3 regions of the Brevibacterium sp. R8603A2 genome follow, and region 3 is predicted to be linked to each of the others. Evidence: riboswitches for the same ligand, from Rfam matches in the RefSeq annotation. Region 3 holds a riboswitch; each other region holds the start of a gene.
The links. Region 3 has a riboswitch for thiamine pyrophosphate ahead of MTQ12_RS08430 (ECF transporter S component). Riboswitches for the same ligand answer to the same signal wherever they lie in the genome.
Positions count from the first base shown of each region.

Region 1: it holds a riboswitch for thiamine pyrophosphate, as region 3 does, so the genes downstream of both, thiM (hydroxyethylthiazole kinase) here and MTQ12_RS08430 (ECF transporter S component) in region 3, are expected to answer to the same signal.
Region 2: it holds a riboswitch for thiamine pyrophosphate, as region 3 does, so the genes downstream of both, MTQ12_RS10695 (TenA family protein) here and MTQ12_RS08430 (ECF transporter S component) in region 3, are expected to answer to the same signal.

Region 1 covers NZ_JALLGN010000001.1:141,396-144,663, forward strand. Annotated here, with positions in the region: gene thiE (thiamine phosphate synthase) at 1-688, opposite strand, end outside; gene thiM (hydroxyethylthiazole kinase) at 685-1,575, opposite strand; TPP riboswitch at 1,563-1,689, opposite strand; gene MTQ12_RS00635 (acyl-CoA thioesterase domain-containing protein) at 1,826-2,632, shown strand; gene guaB (IMP dehydrogenase) at 2,785-3,268, opposite strand, start outside.
Region 2 covers NZ_JALLGN010000009.1:148,051-151,318, reverse strand. Annotated here, with positions in the region: gene MTQ12_RS10705 (hypothetical protein) at 1-148, shown strand, start outside; gene MTQ12_RS10700 (hypothetical protein) at 99-1,211, shown strand; TPP riboswitch at 1,428-1,531, shown strand; gene MTQ12_RS10695 (TenA family protein) at 1,673-2,371, shown strand; gene MTQ12_RS10690 (lysophospholipid acyltransferase family protein) at 2,480-3,145, shown strand.
Region 3 covers NZ_JALLGN010000007.1:56,490-59,757, reverse strand. Annotated here, with positions in the region: gene MTQ12_RS08440 (MmgE/PrpD family protein) at 1-297, opposite strand, end outside; gene MTQ12_RS08435 (DUF4916 domain-containing protein) at 522-1,067, shown strand; TPP riboswitch at 1,399-1,503, shown strand; gene MTQ12_RS08430 (ECF transporter S component) at 1,532-2,272, shown strand; gene MTQ12_RS08425 (ABC transporter ATP-binding protein) at 2,281-3,268, shown strand, end outside.

The DNA.
Region 1 (3,268 bases), on a different contig from region 3:
CGAACGCGGCGCGGATCTCCCGGGCCGCGGCGCGCGGATCCGGTGCGGCGCAGATCGCGGAGACGACGCACACGCCGATCACCCCGGTGTCGGTGAGCTCGCGGGTGCGCTCGGCGGTGATCCCGCCGATCGCCACGCACGGCAGACCGGCCTCGGCGACGAGAGTGCGCAGGCGTGCGGGTCCGATCCCGGCCGGGGCGTCGGCCTTCGTGCTCGTGTCGTACACCGGGCCGACGCCGAGGAGGTCGACGGCCCCGGATTCCCGGGCCGCGGCGAACTGCTCGGGCGTCGCGGCCGAGAGCCCGATGAGCGCGTCGGGCCCGAGTGCCGCGCGCACCTCGGCGGGCGGCTCGTCGGACTGGCCGACGTGGACGTGGACCTCGTGGCCGGCGGCACGCAGCACGCGGGCGACGGCGACCCGGTCGTTGACGAACACCGGGATCGGGCGGGTGATCGACTCGGCCTCGCGCACCTCGGCGATCGCGGCGAGGACCTCGAGGGTGAGCTCGTGGAACTCCGCGTCGCTCGCGTGCTTGTCGCGGATCTGGATGATGCCCGCTCCCCCGGCGACGGCCTCGGCGACGGTCGCCGCGACGGTCCGCCCGGCGTCCGTGCACTGCCGGGTGTCGGTGACGAGGTAGAGGAACGGGTCCGTGCCGGCGGGCAGGTGCGGGGCCCGCGCGCTCATGCGGGGACCTCGACTGCGGCGGCGGTGATCTCGACGGCGGCGAGCTCGGCGTCGGTGACGGAGTAGAGCGCGTCGAGGAAGGCGACGGCGAAGCTGCCCGGTGCCTGCGCGACCTGCCCGGCCTTGAGCCCGGCGGCGGCGAAGTGGGCGTGCGCGGCGACGACCGCCTCGAGCCCGGTGGGGCCGGTGATCGGCAGGCCGGCGGCCTTCGCGGCGGCGAGGTAGGCGGCGGTGACGGCGCCGAGCGAGCAGCCGGTGCCGATGACGAGCGGCATGAGCCCGTGCCCCCCGTGGACGCGGACCACTGTCGCGGTGCCTGCATCGTCGCCCGGTGCGGCGCCGGGTTCGGCGAGGACGATCGCGTCGACCTCGCCGGAGATCGCGACGACGCCTCCGGTGGTGGCCGACAGCGCCGAGGCGGCGGTGATGACGTCGTCGACGGCGTCGGTGGCGTCGACCCCGCGGCCACCCAGGCCCATCCCCGCGAGTGCGGCGACCTCGGAGGCATTGCCGCGCACGGCGGTGGGGTGCTGGGCGGCGGCGGCGCGGATGCGACTCGTGCGGTACTCGACGCCGCCCACGCTCACCGGGTCGAGGACCCAGGGGGTGCCGGCGGCGTTCGCGACCTCGATCGAGGCGTCGGCGGCGAGGAACTGGTGGGAGGAGGCGGTGCCGAAGTTGATGTTGATGCCCGACGCGATCGAGGCGAACTGGCCGGAGTCGGCCTCGTGGTCGAGCATCGCCGGAGAGGCGCCGATCGCCAGCAGCACGTTCGCCGTGAACTGCTGCACGACGGTATTGGTGATGCACTGGATGAGCGGCGTGGTGGTGCGCACGCGCGCCCGTGCGGCGACGATGTCGAGGGCATTCGAATGAGGCGTCTGCATGACGATCCCTTCGCTAGAGTTATCCAGATCAGGTTCGATGGGTGTGATCTCAGCCGATTCCCCACGGTCCGGCTCGGGCCGGTCCGCAGGTGCTCAGCACCCCATGTCACTGACGCTCACCCTAGCAAGTTCCGGCACCTCTCGCTGGCCGGGCGGCCGGGCCGGTTAGGATCGCATCCAGGCGCACCCGTCTCACTGGTTAAGCACAACCAGAATCGGGCCAGCCGCCCGAACCGAGAAAGAGGAACCGATGAGCGACGTCCTGTTCAGCAATGCCGAGCCCCTCGAGGGGTCCTTCACCGCGATGATGGAGCTCGAGGAGATCGACACGAACATCTACCGCGCCGGATACGTCTTCGAGGAGCCCTACGCGCTCTACGGCGGCCAGGTCGCCGCGCAGTCGCTGCTCGCCGCTGCACTCACCGTCGAGGACGGCCGCCCGCCGCACTCCCTCCACGGCTACTTCCTGCGGCCCGGCAACGCCGCCCAGCCCACGGTGTTCCAAGTGTTCCGAGACCGCGACGGCCGCTCCTACTCCGCCCGCCGCGTCATCGCGCTCCAGGGCGGCAAGGTCATCTTCAACATGTCGGCCTCGTTCACCAGCGGCACCGACAGCCCCGACCTCCAGGGCACGACCGCCGCCCAGGGCACGGAGATCCGGATGGGCGAGCCCACCCCGATCCCCCGCATGTTCTCCTTCGAGGGCCGCAGCACCGACCAGGCCTTCGAGGTCACCGACTACCCGGTGCGGTTCTGGGGCCGGTGCACCGAGGACCTCGGCGACCCCCCGCTCATGCACTACTGCGCTCTGGCCTACCTGTCGGACATCTCGAGCGGGCTCGGCGCCTTCAACACCGACGAGTACAAGTCGGGCTCGAGCCTCGACCACTCCCTGTGGTTCCACCGACCGGTGAACATGAACGAGTGGGTGCTCACCGACTTCGCGCCGCGCTCCGCCGCCCGCGGCCGCGGCCTCTACACCGGCGACATGACCACCGCCGACGGCACCCTCGTCGCCTCGGTCGCGCAGGAGGCGCTGTTCCGCAAGGTCCGGTGAGCACTCTCCGATGAGCACAGCCCGGTGAGCGCCGTCCTGCCTGCGGCACGGCCGACCCCACCGCACCCCTGGGCGCACGAAAGCGGCCCCTGCACGCGCGTGCAGGGGCCGCTTCCATTCATGTTCCGGTGGACCTCGGCCCACGGCGCGCGTCAGCGCACGGTGTAGTTCGGAGCCTCTACCGTCATCTGGATGTCGTGCGGGTGGCTCTCCTTGAGACCGGCGGAGGTCAGGCGGACGAACCGGCCGTTCGAGCGGAGATCGTCGATGGTCCGCGCGCCGACGTAGAACATCGTCTGCCGCAGGCCGCCGGTGAGCTGGTAGGCGACGTTCTTGAGTTCGCCGCGGTAGGCGACCCGACCCTCGACGCCCTCGGGGATGAGGTCGGTGTCGGTGGCGACGTCGGCCTGGAAGTAGCGGTCCTTCGAGTACGACTTGCCCTTGCGCGGGGCCATCGCACCGAGCGATCCCATGCCGCGGTAGGCCTTGTACTGCTTGCCGTTGACGAGTACGAGCTCGCCGGGGCTCTCGTTGCAGCCGGCGAGCAGGGAGCCGAGCATGACGGATTCGGCGCCGGCGACGAGCGCCTTGCCGATGTCGCCGGAGTACTGGAGGCCGCCGTCGCCGATCACCGGG
Region 2 (3,268 bases), on a different contig from region 3:
CGACGCGTCTCGACTCACGACCGCGTGCCCGTACCGCCGCTCTCACCGCTGCACTGAGCACCGCCGCACTCCTCGGCGGGGGTGTCGCAGTGCAGGCGATGCCATGGACCCCGACCGAGCACGACACGTGCTCCGCCGAGTTCCATGATTCGTTCCGGGTGACCGGTCGGGACGGCGAGCTCTACGACGGCTGGCACCCCCCAACCGCCGTGGACCCGGCAACCGGCCAGCAGTGCGGCTTCGGCCACGAGCACGGTGACGATCCGCGCACCTCGGACATCATCGACTGGACCCTCGAGAAGCTCGGCGGGGAATCGACCGGGATCCCGTTCGCCTTCGCCGCCCACAAGACCACCGAGGGTCAGGAGGGGACGGTCCACCGGCACGAGGACCATGTGGGCCACAAGGTCTTCGTCCGCAATGACGTCGCAGTCGTGCGCGAGGACCGCGCCGGCTTCGTCACGGACGCCGAAGGGGCGCCGGTCGTCTGCGATCACCTGATCTACGGTCATCAGGGCTCCCATTCGGGCGATGCGCTGCGCAACAACCGGCACGAGCTCATGTATGCCGCTCGGTGCAGCGACGGCACCGAGCTGGCGGTCACGGTGATGACCGGCTACGGAGCGGCCAACGAGTACACGTCGAGCTGTGACGGGCGGACCGTGCGCACCGAAGGGTCGAACCTCCCCGACGGTTCCGCCGGAGCCCGGGAGATCCCCACCGTGGAATGCGTCCGGGCCGATGCTCCGGACTTCTGGGCGACGTACGAGCTGTGGAAGGCCGATCAGACGATCGCCGGCCCCGACGGCCGCTCGGTGCTCCGGATCGATCCGTGGTTCGGCGTCCGGAATCCTTCACGGGTGGCCGACGGCTCCACGGCTGTGCCGACGGTCGAGGTGTTCGGCGAGCAGCCCGACGGGTGGCCCTGGAACCTCATCCGCAGCGGGACGGGCAAGACCGACCCGGGGTCGCCGTTCGACGGGTCCGGGCGGGACTTCTACGTGCAGCACACGACGGTCGACAACGCCGGCGGGCCGACGATCTTCCACACCGACGCATACGGGGGCCGGGCATCGGACGAACCGTTCCCCGGTTCGATCGCGCAGTACGTGTCCTCCACGTCGAACGCCGACCAACCGGAGCCGGAGCGTCGGGCCTTCGGGTTCTCGACCGATTACGGTGCGGACGGTGAGGTGCACGCTCCGAACTGACGTCCGCGGAACCAGGTCGGCGGAGGGCGGAGCCCGCACCCGCGCCCTCCGCCGACCATCCCGGGCGCGCGCACACCCTCTGGAGCTCTTCGCCTGCTGCCGCGAGTCCGGACGCTCCGATGAGGCGGTGCGGGCGGTCTTCCGCGGGTCCGTTGTTCCGTAGTCACTCGCCGGCTGACGACCCGCCGCCGTCGCGACTCCGCGGGGTACGATCGGAACGTACGACAGGGGAGCGCCGAACGCGGGCGCTGAGAGTGCGGAAGCAGACCCTCGAACCTGATCCGGTCAGTACCGGCGGAGGAAGTCGTGTCGCGGTGTCCGCACCGTGCCCGCCCGAGGGCGGACGCAGCGGCGCTCGTCCCGCGGATGCCGCCGCTGCCGCGATCAGCACCTTCCGCTCGGGCCTCTCCTGTCGACACGCTGCCGCAGGCGTCAGCGTCCGATCCGCGAAAGGAGACACCATGTCCGACAACCGCCCGTCATCACCCGATCCCACCGCCACCACCGTCACCGTCGACCCCAGCGGCGCCGTCGCCGCCCTGCGCGCGTCGGCAGCGGAGGACTGGGACACCGCCGTCGACCACCGGTTCGTCCGCGAGCTGTTCGCGGGCACGCTCGACGACGGCGTGCTCGCCGGCTATCTCGTGCAGGACTACCAGTTCTTCGACACATTCCTGTCGATGCTCGGGGGCTGCGTCGCATTCGCCGACCGCGTGCCCGCGAAGCTCCGCTTCTCCCGCCAGCTCGGGATGCTCGCCGCGGACGAGGACGGGTATTTCCAGCGGGCATTCGAGGAGCTCGGCGTCGCGGAGACCGACCGCACTGCACCCGCCCTCACCCCCACGACCGCGGCGTTCCGCGACGCCATGACCGATGCCGCCCGGTCCCGGTCCTACCCGCATCTCCTCGTCCTCCTCGTCATCGCCGAATGGCTCTACCTCGACTGGGGTGAGCGCACGGCGGAGATGCCGGAGCGATACGTCCACCGCGAATGGATCGAGCTCCACCGCGGTCCGGACTTCCGGGAATGGGTGCAGTTCCTCGTCGACGAGCTCGACCGGGTGTTCCCCGACGACCCCGCCGAACGCGAGCGCCTCACCGCCGTGTGGCGCCACGTCGTCGGACTCGAGCGGGCGTTCTTCGACACCGCCTACGCCTGAGCCCGCGCTCGCCGGCCGGGCACGATCCCGGCCGGCACCTCGCGCTCCGGCACCGACCGCCCCGCGTGCCACCCGGTCCGCGCGCCCGCCGCCCACTATCCTGTTCCCATGTCCACTCCCGAATCCACGGTTTCCGTGCCCAGCGGACGCTCCTACGAGGCGATGCGCGCGGCCTTCCGCCGGTCCATCCGCCTGGTCCACCGGCCCACCGTCACGGGTCTGGAGAACGTGCCGCTGACCGGCCCGGTGATCATCGCGAGCAACCACCGCTCGTTCGTCGATTCGATGTACCTGTCAGCGCTCTCCCCGCGGCAGGTGTGCTTCATGGCCAAGGAGGAGTACTTCACCGGGAAGGGACCCAAGGGCCTCGCCTCCCGCACCTTCTTCCAGGCGGTGGGCAGCTTCCCGGTCAGGCGCGGATCGACCGCGGATGCGGTCAAGGCGCTCGAGGACGGCGAGGACATCCTGCGCCAGGGCAAGATCTTCGGTATCTACCCCGAGGGGACCCGGACCCGCACCGGGGCGATCGGCACCGGGAAGACGGGGGCGGCCGAGCTCGCGATCCGCACCGGGGCGACCATCGTCCCCGTGGGCATCATGGGCACCGAGGACGTCATGGCCGTCGAGCAGCGCTTCCCCCGGCCGGCGACCTTCACCGTCCGGTTCGGCGAGCCGATCCCCGCCCCGGCCCGTCAGCAGCCGGCGGGACCGCAGCGCCGGGCGCTCACCGAGCAGATCATGGCCGCGATCGCAGAGCTCGTCGACGACGCCTGAGCGCATCGCCCTTTGCGCTCATCGGCACCGCCGCCGCGGGTGCTGCGGCCACCGGTTCTGCCGCCGCGGGCACCGCTGTCACGAATCGCTCGCCTGACGGCCGGGGCGCCCCTGCCCGCCGCA
Region 3 (3,268 bases):
GTTGGCCCATGCGGCCCACTCCGGTGAAACGCGCTCGCTCAGCTGCAGGCCGAAGACCGGGGCACCGGGCTTCGTCGGGTGAGTCTGCGCCTGCTCGCGCGCGTGGGTGGGGGCACCGCGCCGAACCGAGGCGGCCGCGACGGAGGCGTTGTCGATGATGCGGTTGATGACCATGTCGGTGACGTCTGCGTCGACCGCGACCGGGTCGGAGGCGACCTCGGCGATCTTCCAGGCCAGCTGCTCTTCGCGCGGCAGGTCCTCGGAGCTCTTGTAGGTCCGGACTTCGTGATTGATCATGGAGATTCTCCTCGTGTCGACATCGACCGCGGACAGGGCGGGCGCGGGTGTTCGGCGAGCGGCCGTCCCTTCCACTCTATGCCCTGGGTGCAGGCGGGTGTGCTCCGGGCAACAATGTATCTCGATATCAAGATACTTGGTGCGCGGGCGACTCGGCAACCCCGCCGGGGCCCAGGGGAACCGCCTTCCTTCCCCGCGGCGGTCGCGTGTGACAGCATGAAACCATGACGCGCACCGCACTCGACTACGACGACAACTGGCTCGAACCGGACGAGCTCGCGAGCATCCGCCGCCGCATGCCGATCACCTATGTCAACGCGGTGCCGGTGCAGCTCGGCGACCACGGCCAGGTGACGAAGGTGGGCCTGCTGCTGCGCACGCTCGAGGACGACGGCTCGCTCGGCCGGGAGATCGTCGGCGGCCGGGTGCGCTACCACGAGCCGCTCCGCTCGGCGCTCGTGCGCCATGTGGAGAAGGACCTCGGCCCGCTCGCGCTGCCGCAGATCCCCCCGGCGCTGACCCCGTTCCACGTCGCGGAGTACTTCCCCACGCAGATGGGGCCCTCGCCCTATCAGGACCCGCGCCAGCACGCGGTCGCCCTGTGCTACATCCTGCCGGTGCAGGGCGAGTGCTCCCCGCGCCGCGATGCGCTCAGCCTCGACTGGCTGACCCCGGCCGAGGCGATCCGCGAGGACGTCGTCGCAGAGATGTGCCACGGCCAGGAGCACATCGTGCGCGCCGCCCTGGCCCACCTCGGAATCCTTCCCTGAGGTTCTGAGGCACTGAGGTTCTGAGGTTCTGAGAAGCCTGGGGTTCCGAGGCGCCTGGACCTGAAGGCTTGAAGGTTTGAACGCCTGAAGCCCTGAAGCCCTGAAGGTCTGGTGGTCTGGAGGCCTGAGCACTGAGGTCCCGGCGCCCTCGCGCGCAGACCGCCACTCGAACTGCGCGGTATCCGAGACCGAGCGCGCAATTGCGCTTCAGGTTCCGGATACCGCGCAGTTCGTCCATGGGTCATCCCATACATAGGTCCTCCCGCCCATGGGCCTTCTCGTCCACGAGTCCCCCACGGACTGCACGGACCCCACCTCTGCGCTATGCTCGTCCTCACGACAGGGGAGCGCCACCAGGGCGCTGAGAGTGCGAGCATCGCAGACCCTCGAACCTGACGCGGTTCATACCGCCGGAGGAAGTCGAGTCTCTTCATCCCCTCCTGCCATTCACAGGAGGATCCACCATGGCACCGTCATCGTCATTCCCCGAACCCGCGGACCGGGTTCCCGCGGACCGGGTTCCCGCGGAGACTGCTCCCGCGGACACTGCTCCCGCGGACACGGCTCCGTCCCCGGCCTCGAACGCAGACGCGCATTCGCCCACCCCTGAACCGGACCCCGCACCGCCGAGCCGTCTGCGCTGGCGGGTCGTCGACATCGTCGTCGCCTCGGTGCTCGGCGTCGCAGTGGGCGTCGTGTTCTGGGTGTGGTCGACGGCCTGGTCGACACTCTCGCTGCCGTTCCTCGCCTTCCCGCCCGCCGCGGGCCTGCTCACCGGTGTGTGGGTGCTCGCCGGGCCGCTCGGCGCGATGATCATCCGCCGGCCCGGCGCCGCGCTCTACTGCGAGATCCTCGCCGCCGCCGTGTCCGCCGTGCTCGGCACCCAGTGGGGCATGCAGGTCCTCATCTCCGGCGCGCTCCAGGGCCTCGGCGCCGAGCTCGTCGTCCTCCTCCTGCTCTACCGCCGCTTCGGACCGGTCGTCACCCTGCTCTCCGGACTCGGGGCCGGACTGTTCCTGGGCCTCGGCGAGAACCTCATGTACAACACCGAATGGCAGCCGGCCTGGCAGCTCGTCTACCTCGCCGCGGCCGGCGTCTCCGGGCTCGTGCTCGCCGGGGGCGGCACCCTGCTGGCTGTCCGGGCGCTGCGCCGCACCGGGGTGCTCGCCCCGCTCGCCTCCGGCCGCACCGCCGCCGAGGTGTGAGCCGGCCGATGCGCACCACCGGCCGCCCGGCCCCGGCAGTGAGCACCTCCCGGGGGCCTGCGGTCATCACCGCCCGCGGCTACGGCTGGCGGCACGCCGGCCGGAAGGCGCCCGCGCTCGCCGACATCGACCTCGCCGTGCCCGCCGGTCAGCGGGTGCTCCTCGTCGGCGCCTCGGGCTCGGGGAAGTCGACGCTCCTCCACGCGCTCACCGGAGTGCTGCCGGCCGACTCCGGGCACCGCACCGGGGAGCTGCTCGTCGACGGCCGTCATCCCGATCCAGCGCGCGGCCGCTCCGGGCTCGTCCTCCAGGATCCCGAATCCCAGGTGATCCTCGCCCGGGCCGGGGACGACGCGGCCTTCGGGATGGAGAACCTCGGGATCGACCCCGCTGACATCTGGCCGCGCGTCGACGCCGCGCTGCACACCGTCGGCCTCGGTCCGGGCGGGGCCGCCGCTGCCGAGGCGCGCGCCCGGCTCACCCGCACCCTGTCCGGCGGGCAGAAGCAGCGCCTCGCGCTCGCCGGGGTGCTCGCGATGGAACCGGGGCTCATCGCACTCGACGAGCCGACGGCGAACATCGACCCCGCCTCGGCCCCGGTGCTGCGCGATGCCGCGCTCCGCGCGCAGGCGGTCACCGGGGCCACCCTCCTCGTCGTCGACCATCGCGTGGACCTGTGGTGCGATCACGTCGACCGCGTCGTCGTCCTCGACCGGTCGCGGATCGTCGCCGATGGCACCCCGGACCTCCTCACCGACCCCGGACTCCGCGACCTGCTGCGCACCGCAGGCGTCCGCATCCCCGGCACTCCCCCGCCACCGGCACGACGGCCCGCCGCCGGAGGGGAGGCGCTGCTCACCGCCCGCGACCTGGCCGTCACCCGTCCCGGCCGGCGGGAACCCGTCGCAGGCGGCATCGACCTCACGCTCTGCGCCGGCACGGCGACCGCGCTCGTCGGGCCGAACGGAGCGGGGAAGTCGACGACCGCGCTCACCC